DNA from 3 places in the Actinoplanes sp. NPDC023714 genome. Region 3 is predicted to be linked to each of the others. Evidence: riboswitches for the same ligand, from Rfam matches in the RefSeq annotation. Region 3 holds a riboswitch; each other region holds the start of a gene.
What was found. Region 3 has a riboswitch for cobalamin ahead of AB0G10_RS37735 (ABC transporter substrate-binding protein). Riboswitches for the same ligand answer to the same signal wherever they lie in the genome.
Positions count from the first base shown of each region.

Region 1: it holds a riboswitch for cobalamin, as region 3 does, so the genes downstream of both, AB0G10_RS22270 (ribonucleoside-diphosphate reductase subunit alpha) here and AB0G10_RS37735 (ABC transporter substrate-binding protein) in region 3, are expected to answer to the same signal.
Region 2: it holds a riboswitch for cobalamin, as region 3 does, so the genes downstream of both, AB0G10_RS28240 (VWA domain-containing protein) here and AB0G10_RS37735 (ABC transporter substrate-binding protein) in region 3, are expected to answer to the same signal.

Region 1 covers NZ_JBFAAR010000004.1:653,469-659,383, forward strand. The annotation lists gene AB0G10_RS22265 (ribonucleotide-diphosphate reductase subunit beta) at 1-499, opposite strand, end outside; gene AB0G10_RS22270 (ribonucleoside-diphosphate reductase subunit alpha) at 499-2,853, opposite strand; cobalamin riboswitch at 2,983-3,193, opposite strand; gene AB0G10_RS22275 (YegS/Rv2252/BmrU family lipid kinase) at 3,254-4,177, opposite strand; gene AB0G10_RS22280 (BTAD domain-containing putative transcriptional regulator) at 4,372-5,915, shown strand, end outside.
Region 2 covers NZ_JBFAAR010000007.1:32,909-38,823, reverse strand. The annotation lists gene AB0G10_RS28250 (cobyrinate a,c-diamide synthase) at 1-120, opposite strand, end outside; gene cobO (cob(I)yrinic acid a,c-diamide adenosyltransferase) at 114-713, opposite strand; gene AB0G10_RS28240 (VWA domain-containing protein) at 939-3,035, opposite strand; cobalamin riboswitch at 3,092-3,215, opposite strand; gene AB0G10_RS28235 (gluconokinase) at 3,603-5,159, shown strand; gene AB0G10_RS28230 (citrate synthase) at 5,433-5,915, opposite strand, start outside.
Region 3 covers NZ_JBFAAR010000012.1:202,195-208,109, reverse strand. The annotation lists gene AB0G10_RS37760 (NlpC/P60 family protein) at 1-656, opposite strand, end outside; partial or broken gene AB0G10_RS37755 (aminofutalosine synthase MqnE) at 873-1,040, shown strand; partial or broken gene AB0G10_RS37750 (aminofutalosine synthase MqnE) at 1,182-1,475, shown strand; gene AB0G10_RS37745 (hypothetical protein) at 1,542-1,970, shown strand; gene AB0G10_RS37740 (DUF4229 domain-containing protein) at 1,993-2,379, shown strand; cobalamin riboswitch at 2,425-2,556, shown strand; gene AB0G10_RS37735 (ABC transporter substrate-binding protein) at 2,662-3,585, shown strand; gene AB0G10_RS37730 (iron ABC transporter permease) at 3,582-4,646, shown strand; gene AB0G10_RS37725 (ABC transporter ATP-binding protein) at 4,643-5,467, shown strand; gene fliQ (flagellar biosynthesis protein FliQ) at 5,464-5,733, shown strand; gene AB0G10_RS37715 (VOC family protein) at 5,761-5,915, opposite strand, start outside.

The DNA of each region.
Region 1 (5,915 bases), on a different contig from region 3:
AGATCACGTTGAGCAGGAAGGCGCGCCGGTCCTCGCGGGTCTTCAGCGCCCGCAGCTCGAAGACCGAGTCGATCCACTTGAAGCAGAACTCGGCCTTGCGCGCGATCGACGGGATGTTCTCGACGGCGGCGAACGCGGCGGCCCGCTCGTCCAGGTCGGGGACGTAGGTGTCGAGCAGGTTCAGATAGAACTGGACGTGCACGGCCTCCTCGAACAGCTGCCGGGACAGGTAGAGCCGGCCCTCCGGGGAGTTGACGTGCTGGTAGAGGTTGAGCACCAGGTTGTTCGCCACGATGGTGTCGCCGGTGGCGAAGAACGCGACGAGCCGGGAGACCAGGTGCTTCTCCGCGTCCGACAGGCGGGCCAGGTCGGCGAGGTCGGAGTGCAGGTCGACCTCCTCGACCGTCCAGGTGTTCTTGATGGCGTCCTTGAAGCGGTCGAAGAAGTGCGGGTACTTCATCGGCCGCAGGGTCAGGTCCATTCCGGGGTCGAGCAGCATTACTGGCAGGCCTCACAGGACTCGGGGTTTTCGAGGGAGCAAACGTCAGCGGGCGTGAGCGCGGGGATCAAGGACACCGTCGCCTGCTGGATGCGTGTGGCGGGACGCGACCGCAGGTAGTAGGACGTCTTCAGCCCGGACTTCCAGGCGTAGAGGTACATCGACGAGAGCTTGCCGATGGTCGGCGCCGCCAGGAACAGGTTCAGCGACTGCGACTGGTCGATGTAGGGCGCCCGCGCCGCGGCGAGGTCGATGAGCGCGCGCTGCGGCAGCTCCCACGCCGTCCGGAACAGCTCGCGCACGTCGGCGGGGAGCTCGGCGATGCCCTGCACCGACCCCTCGGCGCGCTTGATCGCCTCCCGGATGGGGGCGGTCCACAGATTCCGGGCCTTCAGTTCCCGTACCAGATAGGTGTTGATCTGAAGAAACTCGCCGGACATGGTCTCTCGCTTGAACAGGTTGCTGACCTGCGGCTCGATGCATTCGTAGCATCCCGCGATGGACGCGATCGTGGCGGTCGGGGCGATCGCGACCAGAAGCGAGTTGCGCAGACCGTGCTCGGCGATCGACTCCCGCAGCGCCTCCCATCGGGCGGTCTGGGTGACCGTGGCGCCCCACAGGTCCGGGTGCAGATCACCCCGGGCCGCCCGGGTCTCCGGATAGGCCGGATGCGCGCCGAACCGGGCCGCGAGGGCCGCCGACGACTCCAGCGCGGTCAGGAAGATCTCCTCCTGGACCCGGGTGGACAGTTCGCGCGCGGCCGGCGAGTCGAACGGCAGCCGCAGCGTGAAGAACGCGTCCTGCAGGCCCATCAGGCCGAGGCCGACCGGGCGCCAGCGCGGGTTCGACGCGGCCGCCTGCCGCGCCGGATAGTAGTTGATGTCGATGACCCGATCCAGGAAGACCACCGCCATGCGTACGGTCTCCCGCAGCCTCTCCCAGTCGACGCCCGCGGCGGTCACGTGCGCGCCCAGGTTCACCGAGCCGAGGTTGCAGACCGCCGTCTCGTCGTCGTTGTTCACCTCGAGGATCTCGGTGCAGAGATTGGAGAGGTGAATGACGTTCCCGGGCGCTCCGGTCTGATTGGACAGGCGGTTCGACGGATCCTTGAACGTCATCCAGCCGTTGCCGGTCTGGGCCAGGGTGCGCATCATCCGCCCGTACAGATCTCGGGCTTTAATGGTTTTCACGGCCTTCTTCTCGGCGAGCCGGTAGGCCTCGGTGAAGGCGTCGCCATAGAGATCGGGCAGCTCAGGGGCATCGGATGGGTCGATCAACGACCAATCTTCATCGGCCTCGACCCGGCGCATGAATTCGTCCGGGATCCAATTCGCCAAATTCAAGTTATGTGTACGCCGGGAGTCCTCGCCCGTGTTGTCCCGCAATTCCAGGAACTCCTCGACATCGGGGTGCCACGGCTCCAGATAGACGCACGCGGCACCCTTGCGCCGGCCGCCCTGATTGACCGCGGCCACCCCGGCGTCGAGCGTTTTGAGGAATGGCACGATGCCGTTCGACCGGCCGTTCGTGCCCCGGATCAGCGCGCCCCGGCCCCGCACCCGCGACCAGGAGATGCCGATGCCGCCGGAGAACTTCGACAGCTTCGCGACCTGGTGGTAGCGCTCGTAGATCGAGTCGAGCTCGTCCCGGGGGGAGTCGACGAGGAAGCAGCTCGACATCTGGGTGTGCCGGGTGCCCGCGTTGAACAGCGTCGGTGAGCTGGGAAGATAGGCGAGGCTCGACATGAGGCGGTAGAAGCCGATCGCCTCGTCGGCGTCTTCGGAGAGCCCGCACGCGACGCGGAGGAGCCAGTGCTGCGGGGTCTCGATGATCGTCCGCTTGGTGGGGTGCCTCAGGAGGTAGCGGTCGGTGACGGTGCGCAGGCCGAAGTATTCGAACCGCAGGTTGGCGTCATCGTCGATCGCAGCATCCAGCTTGTCCGCATTTTTCGCGACAAATGCTGCTGTCTCATCGCCGATCAAGCCCTCGTCGTGACCGCACTTGATCGACTCGCTGAACGTCGTGATGCCCTGCTCGCCGACCTCTTTGGCGTTGTATTCGGCGAGCAGACGGGCCGCCAGCTTGGAATACTGCGGCTCCTCACCGATCAGCTCGGCGGCCGTCTGGATCGACAGCTTGTCCAGCTCGGCCGTGGTGGCGCCGTCGTAGAGGCCGCTGATCGTCCTGGTGGCGACCCGCAGCGGGTCCACTTCGTCCAGGTCGGCGACCCAGCGCTCGACCGCTGTGACGATCTTGTTGACGTCGACCGGCTCGGTCTCGCCGTTGCGCTTGCGGACCTGCATGGCGTGCCTGCGTTGCTCCGGCACACCGGTCTTCTCCGGTGTCAGCGTCATCGCTGTCTGTCGCTCTCTCCTCGCGAGCCCATGGTCTTCGGGCACGGGGAGACGCCGGCCGGTCGCGACTCAGTCGCCGGCTCATTCGGCGTCGGTCGTCCCGCGCGACCTCCGACCGCCGCACGCCGGGATGGCATGCGGCGCGCTGGCAGGTCTTCGGACTCGTGGGCACGGCTCGGTAGAGCCACCTACTGGCCGTCGCTTCCCAGGCTTGCGCCCAGTGCTTACTGACGGCGGTCGTTCCCACTGACCGCTGCGGGGCAGTTCCGGACTCACACCGGATTCCCTCTTGCCTCGGCGTCCGCTCGCGCGGGGCCGAACCAGCTGCGGGAGACACCATATCTGGGTCGGTGCGCGTTTCCGCAACCCAACATGCTGTGTGTGATCTTAAAAGGGCGGGTCAGTGATCTTCAGTACCCGGCGGGGCCATGATCCGCAGGGCGTTGGCATCGAGGGCGATCCGCAGCGGCGTCCTCCCGCACGGCTCGCCGTCCACCTCGACGGCGGCTGGACGGTCCGTCTCCAGCCACAGTTCGCCGACCGCCAGGAAAGGACGTTCATGCAGGGTACGGCGGTGCCCCGTCAAAGCATTCCGGGCCGTCTCGCGCAGAAGCTCCCGCCGGGTCGCGCCGCCCACCGGATACGCCACCAGCAGCCGGTCGTCGGCGTGCGCGTCCGCCGTGATCGGACGGCCGGCGTGGAAGCCGCCGTTCGCCACGTACACCTGATGCGTCTCGAAGACGATCTCCCCGCCGCCGGCCCGGACCGTCGCCCGCAGCGGCCGGTGCCTCGTCAGCAGCCCCAGCGCGGTGATCGGGTAGGCGAGGCGCCCGACCGCCCGCTTGAGCCGGCTCGGTGCGTTGATCATCACCTCGGCGGACAGGCCGATGCCGACGTGGTTCGTGAACGGCATGTCCCCGGCGATCCCGAGGTCCACATCGATCACCAGGCCCTCGGTCATCGTGGTGACCGCCGTGTCCAGATCGGGCGGGATGCCGACCGTCCGCGCGAAGTTGTTCGTGGTGCCGAGCGGCAGCAGGCCGAGCGCCATGTCCCGGTGCGCCAGCATCCGGCCCGCCGTACTGATCGTGCCGTCACCGCCACCCGCCACCAGCAGGTCCGGGCCCAGGTCGATCGCCCTCTGCAGGCTCTGCTCGAGGTCGCCCTCGACGGCGTAGGCGCCGAGCAGCTTGAAACCCGCCCGCAGCAACCGGTCGTGCGCGTCCTCGTAGAACTGCCGGCCGCGCCGCGACTTGGCGTTGACCACCAGGGCAGCTCGCCGTTCGCGGTGAATGTCCTCGGTCAGCTGCTGCTTCGTCCGCACCGCCAGACCCTATCGCCCGTAGCTGATCGTCAGCTGGGTCGCTCGGTCCGGCTGCATGGTTTGGCTTGGCTGTACGAGAGGGCGACAATTCGGGCGTCGGGTGAGCGCTGGCGTTCAGCCGGGGGTGGCGGATCGATTGTCGGGGAGTGGATAAGTGGTGGTCGGGGACTTCGGGTACTGGTGAGAATGACGCCGTGGGGATCCGGGTGGGTGTGCTGGGACCGGTCGAACTGGTCCGGGACGGGCGCGTCATCCCGCTCACCGGTGCGCCACAGCGAGTGCTGCTCGCCCGCCTCGCCCTGGCCGGCGGCCGCCCCGTCCCCGTCGCCGACCTGATCGACGCGCTCTGGGAGGCCGGGCCGCCGGACAACGCCGTCGGGAATCTGCACAGCTACGTCTCCCGCCTGCGCCGCCAGGCCGGCAGTGAGGTGATCTGCCGGGAGCCGGGCGGCTACCGGCTGAACCTGTCCGGCGGCGACGGCGGCACCGATGTGGAGATCGTCGAGCGGCTGGTGCGGCGGGCGCGCGATCAGCGGTCCGATCCGGCGGCGGTCACGCTCGCCGAAGCCCTGGCCGTCTGGCGCGGGGAATCGCTCGCCGACGTGGCGGACCGGATGGTGTTCGCCCCGGACGTGGCCCGGCTCAACGAGTGGCGGCGGCACCTTCACGAGGAGTGCCTCGAACGCCGCCTCGACGCCGGCCGCGCGGCCGAGACCCTGCCCGAGATCGAGGCCCTCGCCACGGCGCAACCCCTCCGCGAACGCCCCCGGCTCCTGCTCATGCGGGCCCTGCACGCGACCGGCCGTACTCCGGAGGCGTTGACGGTCGTCCGCACGTACCGGGAAAGGCTCGCGGAAGACCACGGCCTGGACCCTTCGCCCGCCCTGGTCGAGTTGCAGCGAAGGATCCTCGCGGAGGATCCGGCGCTGCGCCCGCCGATGCCCGCCGGGAGAGCGCCCGAGACGCCCGCACGGATATCGACCCCGTCGGGTGACATTTCGGATATGTCGCCCGAGGATGGGCCGGCCCGGGATGCGCCGGCCGCGGGTTGGGAGGCCGGGAAGGCGCCGGCCGCGGGTTGGGAGGCCGGGAAGGCGCCGGCCGCGGGTTGGGAGGCCGGGAAAGCGCCGGCCACGGGCCGGGAGGCCGGGAAAGCGCCGGCCGCAGGGCGGTGGGTGAACGGGACCGAGGGCACGGCAGGCCCGGGCGGGAAGAGCATTCCCCGGCGCGCGGATCGGTTCTTCGGGCGGACCGCCGAGCTCTCCGCGCTGCGTCACGCGCTCGCCGCCGACCGCGTCGTGAGTCTTGTCGGGCCCGGAGGGGTGGGCAAGACGCGGCTCATGACGGAGGCGCTGACCGGCGGGGAGCTGCTCGTCGAACTGGCGGAGCGCTCGGTTCCGTCCGATGTGGCGGCCGCCGTCGCGGGCGCGCTCGGGCTGCGGGCCGCGCCTCGCGGCGGGATCGCGGCGCTGGCCGAGCGGCTGGGGTCGGCGCCCGCGGTGCTGGTGCTCGACAACTGTGAGCATCTTCTGGAGGCAGTCCGGGATCTCGTCGCCGCGCTGGTGATCCGCTGTCCGGGGGTCAGGGTGCTGGCGACGTCGCGGCAGCGTCTCGGCGTCGCGGGGGAGAGGGTCCTTCGAGTCGGCCCGCTGCCGGCTTCCGACCGGGTCGCGCTCTTCTGTGATCGCGCGGCTCTACTGCGTGCCGATTTCAGGGACGACATCCGTACGAGGGAACT
Region 2 (5,915 bases), on a different contig from region 3:
GCCCACCTTGAACGGCGCCGCGGTGAGCCCACGCCTCCGGAACGCCGCGAGCAGCCCGGTCGCCACGGTGGTCTTGCCGTGCCCGGAGGCGGGCGCGGCGATCACGACACGATTCACCATTCGATGCCCTGCTGTCCCTTGCGGCCCGCGTCCATCGGATGCTTCACCTTCGTCATCTCGGTGACCAGGTCCGCCGCCGCGACGAGATCCGGATGCGCGTCCCGTCCGGTGATCACGACGTGCTGCGTGCCGGGCCGGTCGTTCAGCGTCGCGATCACGTCCTGGACGTCCACCCAGCCCCACTTCATCGGGTACGTGAACTCGTCCAGCACATAGAACTTATAGGTCTCGTTCGCGAGGTCCCGCTTGATCTGCGCCCAGCCCTCGGCGGCCTCGGCGGCGTGGTCGCGCTCGGTGCCGGCCCGCTGGATCCAGGACCAGCCCTCCCCCATCTTGTGCCAGGTCACCGGCGTGCCGTTCACGCCGTCCAGGGCCTTCAGCGCCGACTCCTCGCCGACCTTCCACTTCTGCGACTTCACGAACTGGAACACGCCGATCGGCCACCCCGCACTCCACGCCCGCAGCGCCATCCCGAACGCCGCGGTGCTCTTGCCCTTGCCCGCGCCCGTGTGCACCGCGAACACCGCCTGCCGCCGGCGCTGGCGCGTGGTGAGCCCGTCGTCCGGAGTGACGGTCACTTTCCCTTGTGGCATTTTCAGACCCTTCTCGTGTACGGGAGGTCAGCGCCCGTCCCCACGCCCTTTAAGCCGTCCTAGGAAGATAGGATGCTTGCTGCGGGCTGGTGTTCGCTGCCTTGCCGTTGCCGCCGCCCGGCCTTGTCCGCCGCCCGGCTCTGTATCGCCGCCGGCTCTCTGTTCGCCGCGCCGCGTCCGCCGCCCGGCCCTGTCCGCCGCCCGGCCTTTTCCGGCGGCTCGCGGTCACGCCGCCCGGCGGTAGGCGCGGTCTGCCGTCGCCTGTGGACGGTTCTCCACCGCCGCCTGGAGCTGCTCCAGCGGCATGACGTCGGCTTTCAGCGCCGCGGCCAGCTTCACCGCGAGACCGAGGCGGATCGGACCGGACTCGCAGTCCACCACCACGGAGGCGACGCCGTTCAGGGCCGGGGCCATCAGCAGCGGGTCCGGGCCGCTCGTGGCCCGGCCGTCCGTCACCAGGATCAGCAGCGGACGGCGGCGCGGATCCCGGCGGCGCTCGGTGGCGATCGTGGAGGCCGCCGCGCGGAGGCCGGCCGCGAGCGGCGTACGCCCCCCGGTCCGCAACGCGGCCAGCCGCATGACGCCCACCTCGTGACTGGACGTGGGCGGCAGCACCACCTCGGCCTCCGCCCCCCGAAACGTGATCATGCCGATCCGGTCCCGCCGCTGGTAAGCGTCCCGCAGCAGCGACAGCACCGCCGTCTTGACGAGCGTCATGCGCTTGCGGGCCGCCATCGAGCCGGAGGCGTCCACGACGAACAGGACGAGGTTGGCCTCGCGTCCCACGTGGACGGCTTCCCGGAGATCCCGCGGAATCACGCGCAGGTCCCCCGCCGCGCCGGACTCCAGCGCCGACCTCTCGATCGCGGCTCGCAGGGTGGCGGGCAGGTGGGGTGCCCCGGCAAGCCTGCCGAGCGGCGGGCGGCTGCCGACCACCCTCCCCCGGCGGGCGAAGGCGGGGGAACGCCGGCCCGCGTGACCGCCCTCGCCACGGGCCGCGATCGTCAGGGTGCGGGTGCGGTAGGCCTGCCCGGCCGACGCGACGGCGCCCGCCGTGGACTGTCCAGGGGCGTCCGGCTGCGGGGTCTGCTGCGGGGAATCGTCCGGGGCCGGGCCGCGCGACTCCTGAGTCTCCGGGCGCCCGCCCGCTTGCGGAGCTGAGGACGCGTCCGGAGCGGGGCTTCCGCCCGTACCCGAAGGATCTGACCCGCCGCCGCCCGACGGACCTTGCGGCCCTCCGCCGTCAGGCGGGCCCTCCCCCTCAGGATCGTCGCCGCCCTCCGGATCGTCGTCGTCCTCCTGTGCCTGACGCTCGGCCTCGGCCAGGGCCTGCTCGAGCTTCTCCTCGTCGGTGCCGGGCGGGTCCAGCGGATCGGTACGGCGGCGGTGCGGGAGGGCCAGGCGCGCGGCGTCGGCGACATCCTCGGCGTTCACCACGTCGCGGCCCTTCCAGGCGGCGAGGGCGACCGCCGACCGGGCCACCACGATGTCGGCGCGCATGCCGTCGACGCCGTAGGCCAGGCACACCCGGGCGATCCGGTCCAGTTCGGCGTCGGGCAGCTTCACCGACGGCAGCAGGGCGCGGGCCTCGGCGATGCGGGCGGCGTAATCCCGCTCGGCGTCCCGGTAGCGGGCCGCGAAACCGTCCGGGTCGGCCTCGTACGCGAGACGCCGCCGGACCACCTCGGCGCGCTGGGCGGCGTTGCGGGGCGCGGCCACGTTCACCACCAGGCCGAACCGGTCGACCAGCTGCGGGCGGGGCTCGCCCTCCTCCGGGTTCATCGTGCCGACCAGCAGGAACCGGGCCGCGTGCTTGACCGACACCCCGTCCCGCTCGACGTGGGCCCGGCCCATCGCGGCCGCGTCCAGCAGCAGGTCCACCAGATGATCCGGGAGCAGGTTGACCTCGTCGACGTAGAGCACGCCCCGGTGCGCGGCGGCCAGCAGCCCCGGCTCGTAGGCCTTCACCCCGTCGCTGAGCGCCCGCTGAATGTCGAGGGTGCCGACGACCCGGTCCTCGGTGGCGCCGACCGGCAGTTCGACGAGGCTGGCCGGGCGCTCGCCGGCCGGGCTGTCGATCGCGTGCGGGCCGTCCGGGCAGTCCGGGTCGGGCGCGGCCGGGTCGCAGGCGAACCGGCAGCCGCGCACCGTCCGGATGCTCGGCAGCAGCCCGGCCAGCGCCCGTACGACGGTGCTCTTCGCGGTGCCCTTCTCGCCGCGCACCAGCACCCCGCCGACCGCCGGCGAGACGGCGGTGAGCAGCAGCGCCAGGCGCAGGTCATCGAGGCCGACGACGGCCGAGAACGGGTACGGAGTAGTCACGGGAGATCCCTTCCGGCGGGTGTCCACGCCCGCGCGACGGCCGAAACGAGCGGCCGGAGTCTCCTGACTCCCGGATCGACGTTCCCCGCGCGCCTTCCGGCCGTAGTCGCCGTGGCTGTCGTGGCGGTTCGCTCCCCGGTCACAGTGGCGGGACCGTCCCGGACTCGCACCGGGTTCCTCCGCTACCGCTCATGGTCACTCTTTCCTACGCCCGGGTGCGGCGTCAACGCGGGGTGTCCCTCATCAAGATCTTTTTAGGGTACGGACCTAAGCCGTCCACGACCGCAGGTCCGGCCGCCCCCGCCCGTCGACGCGGGCGCAGCGGGGGGTCGAGGCCGTGACGCGTCTTTCGCGTGAGGTGCGTGGTCACCCCTGACCCGTCCCGCCCTCCGCATCCCTCCCCGGCCGGCGTCGCCGCTGGTGCCGGGCGGTGTTCCGGCCGGTGCTCCGGGCGGTGTTCCGGGCGGGAGGGAAGGCCGGCGCGGGATGCCGAGGGCGGCAACCCGATGGGTGGGGAAGGATGTCAGACGGGTATTGACGCGGCGGGACGGCTCAGGGAGGCAGCACATGGACGTCGTGATCGGGATCGACACCGGGACCACCGCCACGAAGGGGGTGGCCACCGGTCCGGCCGGGGAGCTCAGGGCGCTGACCAGCGTGCACTATCCGCTGTCGGTGCCCGGGCCGGGACGGGCGGAGCTCGACCCCGAGCAGCTCGCCGCCGCCGCGATCAAGGCGCTCGTGGACGTCGCGAAGGAGTGCCGGGAGAACGGCGACCGGGTGATCGCGATCGGTCTGAGCGCGTTCCTGCACGCGCTCGTGCCGATGGCCGCGGACGGCCGGCCGCTCGGGCCGCTGATCACCTGGGCGGACAACCGGGCCGCGGAGCAGGCCGAGCGGATCGCGGACAAGAAGGCTCTGCAGGCCCGTACCGGCACGCCGGTCCATCCGATGTCGCCGCTCACGAAACTGGCCTGGTTCGCCGAGAACGAGCCGGGCACGCTGCGCGACACGCCACGCTGGGGTGGCGTGAAGGAGCTGGTGGTCGCCGCGCTCGCGGAGGCCCCGTTCGTCGTCGACCTCTCGGTCGCCTCCGGCACGGGCCTCTACGACATCCACTCACGGCAGTGGGACCCCGAGGCCGTGGAAACAGCGAGGGTACGCCGGGAGCAACTGGCTGAGGTCGTACCCACGACCACGTCGTTGCGGTTGAAGCGGGAGGTGGCGAGCGCGGCCGGGCTCGACGCCGGCGTGCCGCTGATCATCGGGGCGGCCGACGGGCCCCTTGCGAACCTCGGGGTGGGCGCCACCCCGGCCGGGATCGCCGCCGTCTCGCTCGGCACCAGCGGCGCCCTGCGCACCGTCGTCGACCGGCCGACCAGTGACGAGGCGGGGCGGCTGTTCTGCTACGCGCTGACCGAGGACCGCTGGGTGATCGGCGGGGCGGTGAACAACGCCGGCTCGGTGGTGCGCTGGGCCGGGGAGAGTTTCGCGGCCGGGTTCGAACGCCCCGGCGCCGAAGGCGAGGACGCCGACGAGCGGGACGCCGCGCTGCTGCTGGAGGCGGCCGGGGTGAAGGCCGGCAGCGACGGGCTGCTGTGCCTGCCGTACCTGCTGGGCGAGCGGGCGCCGTGGTGGCGTCCCGGGCTGCGCGGCGCCTACCTCGGCCTGCGCCGCGAGCACACCCGGCCACACCTGGTCCGTGCCGCCGTCGAGGGTGTCTGCCAGCAGCTGGCGCTGGTCCGGGACTCCTTCGACGCCGAAGGCAACACGCTCACCGAGATCCGGGCCACCGGCGGCGCGGTCGCGTCCGAACTGTGGACCGGCATCCTCGCGTCGGCGCTGGACCTGCCGGTAGCGGTCGCGGACACCCCGGAGGGCACCGCCCTGGGCGCCTGCCTGCTGGCCCGGCACGCGCTCGGCGAACTCCCCGACCTGGACGAGGCGGCAGCCCTCGTACCGATCAGCCGCCACACCCCACCGAACCCGGACGACGCCGCCTTCTACCGCAAGCTCCGACCCCTCGTCGAGCAGTCAGCCCTGGCGGTCCTCGACGTGGTGGCCGAGCTGGACAGGCTGGCCCCCGAACCCCTCCCCGGAACCGAAAAAGCAGTCCACTCCTAACCCCCGCGCCAGCGCCACCTCCCACCGCACCCCTCCCACCGCACCCCTCCCGCCGCCACCCCTCCCGCCGCGCTACCCCCACCGCACCCTCCCCCCGCGATCTTGTTGATCGGGGCAGCCCCGTTCCTGCACCAATCAACAAGATCGCGCAGGGGCGGGACGCGGAGGCGGGACGCCGGGCGGGGCGCGGGGGCGGCGCGGAGGTGGGTGACCGGGAAGCGCAAAGAGAAACGCCCTGCCGGGATCGACCGGCAGGGCGTTTGGAGAGAACTGTCAGCGCTGGTCCATCGCGACGAAGTCGCGCACCGGGGAGCCGGTGTAGATCTGGCGCGGACGGCCGATCTTGTTGGCCGGGTCGACCATCATCTCGCGCCACTGGGCGATCCAGCCGGGCAGGCGGCCGATCGCGAACAGCACCGTGAACATCTTGGTCGGGAAGCCCATGGCCTTGTAGATGAGGCCGGTGTAGAAGTCGACGTTCGGGTAGAGCTTGCGGGAGATGAAGTAGTCGTCCGAGAGGGCGATCTCCTCCAGCTTGAACGCGATCTCCAGCAGCGGGTCGGGCGTGTCGAGGGTGGAGAGGACCTCCTGGGCGGCCTTCTTCACGATCGCGGCGCGCGGGTCGTAGTTCTTGTAGACCCGGTGGCCGAAGCCCATGAGCTTGACGCCCTTTTCCTTGTTCTTCACTCGCGTGACGAACGAGTTGACGTCTCCGCCGTCCTTGCGGATCTGCTCCAGCATCTCGAGCACCGCCGC
Region 3 (5,915 bases):
GCGACCTGGGCGGTGGTCTCGGCGGCCTCGAGCCGGATGGCGGCGGCCTGGTCGGCGGTGTCGTCGCCGCGCTGGAGGCGGGCCAGGGACTCGAGGTCGAGCAGGCCGGAGCCGGTGGCGCCGGGCGGCAGGGCGGCGGCCTCGCGCATCGCGGCGTCGGCGGCCTCGACCGCGGCGGACTGGGCGTTGCGCAGCGCCTCCTGCGCGTCCAGGACCTTCTGCGCCGCGGTGGTGACCTGGGCCTTCACGATGTCGCGGTCCTGGCCGACCCGGATCAGCTGGTCGCCGAGCGTGGCGATCTCGGAGCGGCCCGTCTCGATCTTCTGGACGACCGGGCTCGTCGCGATGCCGGTGATCGAGGTGACGGGGGTGACCGGGGTCGTCGTGGTGGCCGTCGACGGCGTGCCGGGCAGGGCCAGCGAGCCGGTCTGCGTCGGGCGGGAGCCGGTGTCCGGCACGGCGACCGGGACGCCGGGGACGCCGGGAACGGCCGGCGTGGTGGGCGCGGCCATCGCGGGGATCGGCTGGAAGAGCGTGGCGATCGCGGCGAGGACGGCGGCCGGGTAGGCGAGGGTGCGCAGACGTCCGAACGGGCCCAGGCGTGACGGGGCGAACCGTGACCGGATCGCCGATCCGTACCGCAATGCCTTGGACATGAACTCCCCGTCCGCGCTAGTCGTTCCTTAAGGTTCATACCCCAGCCCGCGGACCGGTGTCGATCGAAAGAAGATGAAAACACGCTGAGAAAATTTCGGCTTCTGCGTGCATATCAAGATCACGGCAGGTGCCGCAGGTAACCGGCGCGCACGTCGGATGCCTTCTGTCGGACCCGGCACGTACCCTCGACTCGAGGTGACGGAAAGGGGCTCTCCATGGACTCCGGGCGGAAGCAGGAGCTCGAGGCGAAGGTCTACGCCGGTGAGCGGCTGACCCGCGAGGACGGCGTGGCGCTCTACGAGTCGGACGATCTCTCCTGGCTCGGGCGGCTCGCGCATCACAGGCGGCTCGAGTCGCACGGTGAGCGGGTGCTGTTCAGCGTCGGCGGGGATTCCGGCGACGAGGGGAAGACCGTCTCCTACGGCGACCCCGCCGACCCGCTGGGCTTCATCGGCGAGGCGCTGGCCCTGCGCGAGCGGCAGGACGTGCCGGTCGTCGTCCCGGTGCCGCACGAGTCGGTGATGCCGGCCGAGACGCTGAAGGTGTTCGCCGTCCTCCGTCTCCTCCTCGACGACGTGCCACATCTGCGCGCCCGCGGTGACGCGATCGGCCGTTCCGTCGCGCAGCTGTCGCTGAACTTCGGCGCCGACGATCTGGGCAGCTCCGCGCCCGAGGAGAAGGACGATCTCCTCCATCTGATCTGGGACGCCGGTTTCCAGCCGATCGAGCGCGACGCCGACTACGCGATCGTCGAGGAGCACGCGGCGGCCGTCCCCTTCGCCGCGCGCCGCAGCGAGCCGCAGCGCGTCTGGGCCTGAGACCGCAGCGGGTCTGAGCACGAGAAGGCGGAGAAGAGCAGTGACAGCAGAGGGCGGAGGCGACCGATGACCCAGCAGCAGAGCAGGCGCGGTCTCCGGCGTGACGCCGACGGCCGGCTCGCGACCGTCAGCGACCTGCTGGGCGCGGCGTTCGCCGGGCTCGCGGTCGGCCTGGTCGTCCTGCTGATCTTCGAGGCGATCATGGCGCTCACCGGCCTCGGCGAGTTCGGCTCGTCGAACGGCTGGCTCGTCCTGATCCTGCCGGTCTGGCTCTTCGTCGAGGAGTTCCGCGCCGAGGGCTTCGGCGCGCACCGGGTCGTGGTGGCCGCGCTGGCCGGCGGCTTCGGCGTCGCGCTCGGGATGACGGTGGCCGGTCTCGTCTCGGGGGTGGCGCCGGCCCTGGTGAGCGGAGTGGCCGGAGCGGCGACCGGTACGGTCGTGTACTGCCTGGTCTGGTTCTACGGCCTCCGCTGGCTCGACCATCGGTCGAGCTGAGGAGAGCTGAGGGAGAGAAGAGATGAGTCCCGCCGTCAAATACACGCTCGGCCGGCTCGGCCTGTTCGTGGGTTCCTTCGTCGTGCTGCTGCCGGTTCCTCTGAACATCCTGGTCAAAGCCATGGTCGCGTTCGTCGCGTCGGCGGCGCTCTCGTTCCTGCTGCTGCGGAAGTGGCGTGACGAGATGGCCGAGCAGCTCGGGTCGATCGCCGCGAAGCGCACCGCGGAGAAGGATCGTCTGCGCTCGGCGCTCGCCGGCGACGAGGACGCCGCTGCGGCCGGAGACCGGGTCGCCGCCGCCGACGTCCTGAACGACCGGCCCACCAGCCTCGAGAAGATCAGCCAGGAGCGGGACGGGATCGCCAGCGAGGAAGCGGCGATCAAGCGGGCCAGCGAGACGCGCTCCTAAAAAGCACGACCGCGTTAAAAGGCACTGGAGAACCCACCGACGGCGATCGGGCGCTGCCGGTGAGTTAGCGTTTCAAGGACCGCGCCTCAGCGAAGCCGGTGCGAAACCGGCGCTGTCCCGCAACTGTGATCCCTCCGGAAGCACGCAGCAGTGGAGGTCTAGCCAGGTCGCCTGGGCGCCGGTCGCGACTCAGCGCTCTCGGGGAGGGGCGCCTCGCAGGCGGCGGCCGAGAAGCCCCTGTCGGCGAAGCACCACAGCCCGGCCGACAGGAGGTTCTTGATCATGAAACGACGTCTGCTCACCGCCGCGATCGCGGCGACGGCCCTGGTCCTCGCCGGTTGCGGGGACGGGGGGAACGACGAGCCGGCCACCGCGCCGAGCGCGAACGCGGCATACCCGGTCACCGTCGGCAGCGTGACGCTGGAGGCCCGGCCCGAGAAGATCGTGAGCCTCAGCCCGACCGCCACCGAGATGCTCTTCGCGATCGGCGCGGGCGCGCAGGTCACGGCGGTGGACGACCAGTCCAACCACCCGGCCGAGGCGCCCAAGTCCGACCTCTCCGGCTTCAAGCCGAACGCCGAGGCGATCGCCGCGAAGGACCCCGACCTCGTGGTGGTCTCGAACGACACCGAGAACATCGTGGCCCAGCTCGGGAAGCTGGCGATCCCGGCGTTCGTGGCGCCGGCCGCGGCCACCCTCGACGACACCTACAAGCAGATCGGCGAGCTGGGCACGCTGACCGGCCACGAGGCCGAGGCGGAGCAGGTGAACGCCGGGATGGCCGCGAAGATCGACGAGATCGTGAAGTCGGCGCCGGCCCGGACCACGCCGCTCAGCTACTTCTACGAGCTCGGCCCGGAGCTCTACTCGGCCACCTCGAAGACGTTCGTCGGCTCGGTCTTCAGCAGGTTCGGCATGACCAACGTGGCGGACGCGGCCGACGCGAGCGGCTCGTTCGGCGGGTACCCGCAACTCAGCCAGGAGGCCGTGGTCCAGGCGAACCCGGACACGATCTTCCTGGCCGACAGCAAGTGCTGCCAGCAGTCCGCCGAGACGGTGAAGGCGCGCAAGGGCTGGTCCGCGGTGACCGCCGTGCAGAAGAGTCAGATCTTCGCGCTCGACGACGACATCGCCTCGCGCTGGGGCCCGCGCACCGTCGACCTCGTCCAAGCCGTCGCCGACGCCCTGAACAAGATCCCGGCGTGACCCTGGTCAAGAATCGGAACGAGGCGAGGAGAGCGGGCCTCCGCCCGGTCTGGCTCGTCGCGGGCGTGCTCGCGGTCCTGGTGGCGACGCTCGCGGGCCTCGCCTTCGGCTCGGCCCGGCTCCCTCCGGCGGGGGTCGCGGCCGAGATGCTCAATCTCATTCCGGGCGTACGGCTGGACAGCGGCCTCTCCGAACGCGAGATCGCGATCCTGATGCAACTCCGGCTGCCCCGGGTCGTGCTGGGTCTGCTGGTCGGCGCGATGCTGGCGCTGGCCGGCGCCGCGTACCAGGGCGCCTTCCGCAACCCGCTGGCCGACCCGTACTTGCTCGGTGTGGCGGCCGGCGCCGGGCTCGGTGTCACGGCCGTGATCGTCCTGGGCGCGTCCGCTGCCGTGGAGCTGCCGGTCACCGTACCCATGGCCGCTTTCGCCGGTGCGCTCCTGGCGGTCGCCCTCACCTGGATGCTCGGCGCCGCAGGCAGCCGCAACCGGACGCCGGCCGCGCTGATCCTGGCGGGGGTCGCGGTGTCGGCGTTCCTCTCGGCGGCGCAGACCTACCTGCTGCAGCGGAACGTCGAGTCGCTGCAGGAGGTGTACTCCTGGCTGCTCGGCCGGCTCGCCACGGCGGGCTGGCACGACGTGCTGGTGATCCTGCCCTACGTGATCGTCACGACGGTGATCGTGCTGACCCAGCGGCGCGAGCTCGACGTCCTGACCGTGGGTGACGCGGAGGCGGCGAGCCTGGGCCTGCACCCGCAGCGCAGCCGGTACCTGCTGATCGTCGCGGCGTCGCTGGGCACCGCCGCGGCGGTCTCGGTCTCCGGGCTGATCGGCTTCGTCGGGCTGATCGTGCCGCACACGATCCGGCTGCTGACCGGGCCGAGCTACCGTTCGCTGCTGCCGCTCTCGATCCTCTTCGGCGCCGCTTTCCTCACCCTGACCGACCTGGTGGCCCGGACCGTCGCGGGCGACGCGGAGATCCCGATCGGGGTGGTCACGGCCTTCCTCGGTGCGCCGTTCTTCGTCCTGGTGATGAGGACGAGCAAGGCGATACCGGCATGACCGAGAATTCGATAGAAGTCCGAAACCTCAGCGTACGTCTGGACGGCACGCTGATCGTCGACGGCGTCGACCTGACCGTCGCCACCGGTGAATGGGTCACCATCATCGGACCGAACGGCGCCGGCAAGTCGACGGCGCTGCGGGCGATCGGCGGGCTCCTGCCGCACGAGGGCGAGATCCGCTGGCACGGCCGGGCCATCACCAGCATGAGCCGCCGGGACCGCGCCAAGGCGATCGCCACCGTGACCCAGTCGCCGGTCGTTCCACCGGCCATGGGGGTGTACGACTACGTCCTGCTCGGGCGTACGCCGTACATCCCGCCCCTGGGCCGGGAGTCGGCCTCGGACCTGGCCGTCGTCGACGAGGTGCTCGCCGCACTCGACCTGGAGCCGTTCGCCGGGCGCCGCCTCGACACCCTCTCCGGCGGGGAACGGCAGCGGGTCTTCCTGGCCCGCGCGCTCGCCCAGGGCGCCGGCATCCTGCTGCTGGACGAGCCGACGAGCGCCCTCGACATCGGCCACCAGCAGGAGGTCCTCGAGCTGGTGGACCGGCTGCGGTCGGAGCGCGGGCTGACCGTGCTGGCGACGATGCACGACCTGTCCACGGCGGGGGAGTACGCGGACCGCATGATCCTGCTGGCCGGCGGCCGGGTGGTGGCCGCGGGCCGGCCCACCGAGGTGCTGACCGAGGAGACCCTGGCCGAGCACTACCGGGTGCGGGTCCGGGTGATCGAGGGTGAGCACGGCCCCCTCGTCGTAGCAACCAGACCGCAACCGAACAGCACTCAAAAATCACTCAACAAACCGATATATCCGTTATGACGGACACGATGGTGGTGGAACTCGCCCTCCAAGCCATGACCATCTCGGCGAAGCTGGCCGCCCCGGTGCTGCTGACCGCGCTCGGCGTCGGCTTCGTGATCTCGCTCTTCCAGTCGGTGACCCAGATCCAGGAGGCGACGCTCTCCTTCGTCCCGAAGGCCATCGCCATCGGCCTGGTCCTGCTGCTCACCGGCAACTGGATGCTGCGCGAGATGTTGACCTTCACCCAGCAGCTCTACGAGAAGATCCCCCAGCTGCTGGCGTGAGGCGAAGCGCAGGACATCACGAGGTCTTCACGAGGCGAGGATCGCGAACCGGCCACCCTGCGGATCCTCCAGCAGCGCGAACCGCCCCACCGCGACGGTCGTCGGCGGGTGCACGACCCGCGCGCCGAGCCGATAGGCGTGCTCGGCCGCCACGTCACAATCCCCGACCGCGAAATAGACGA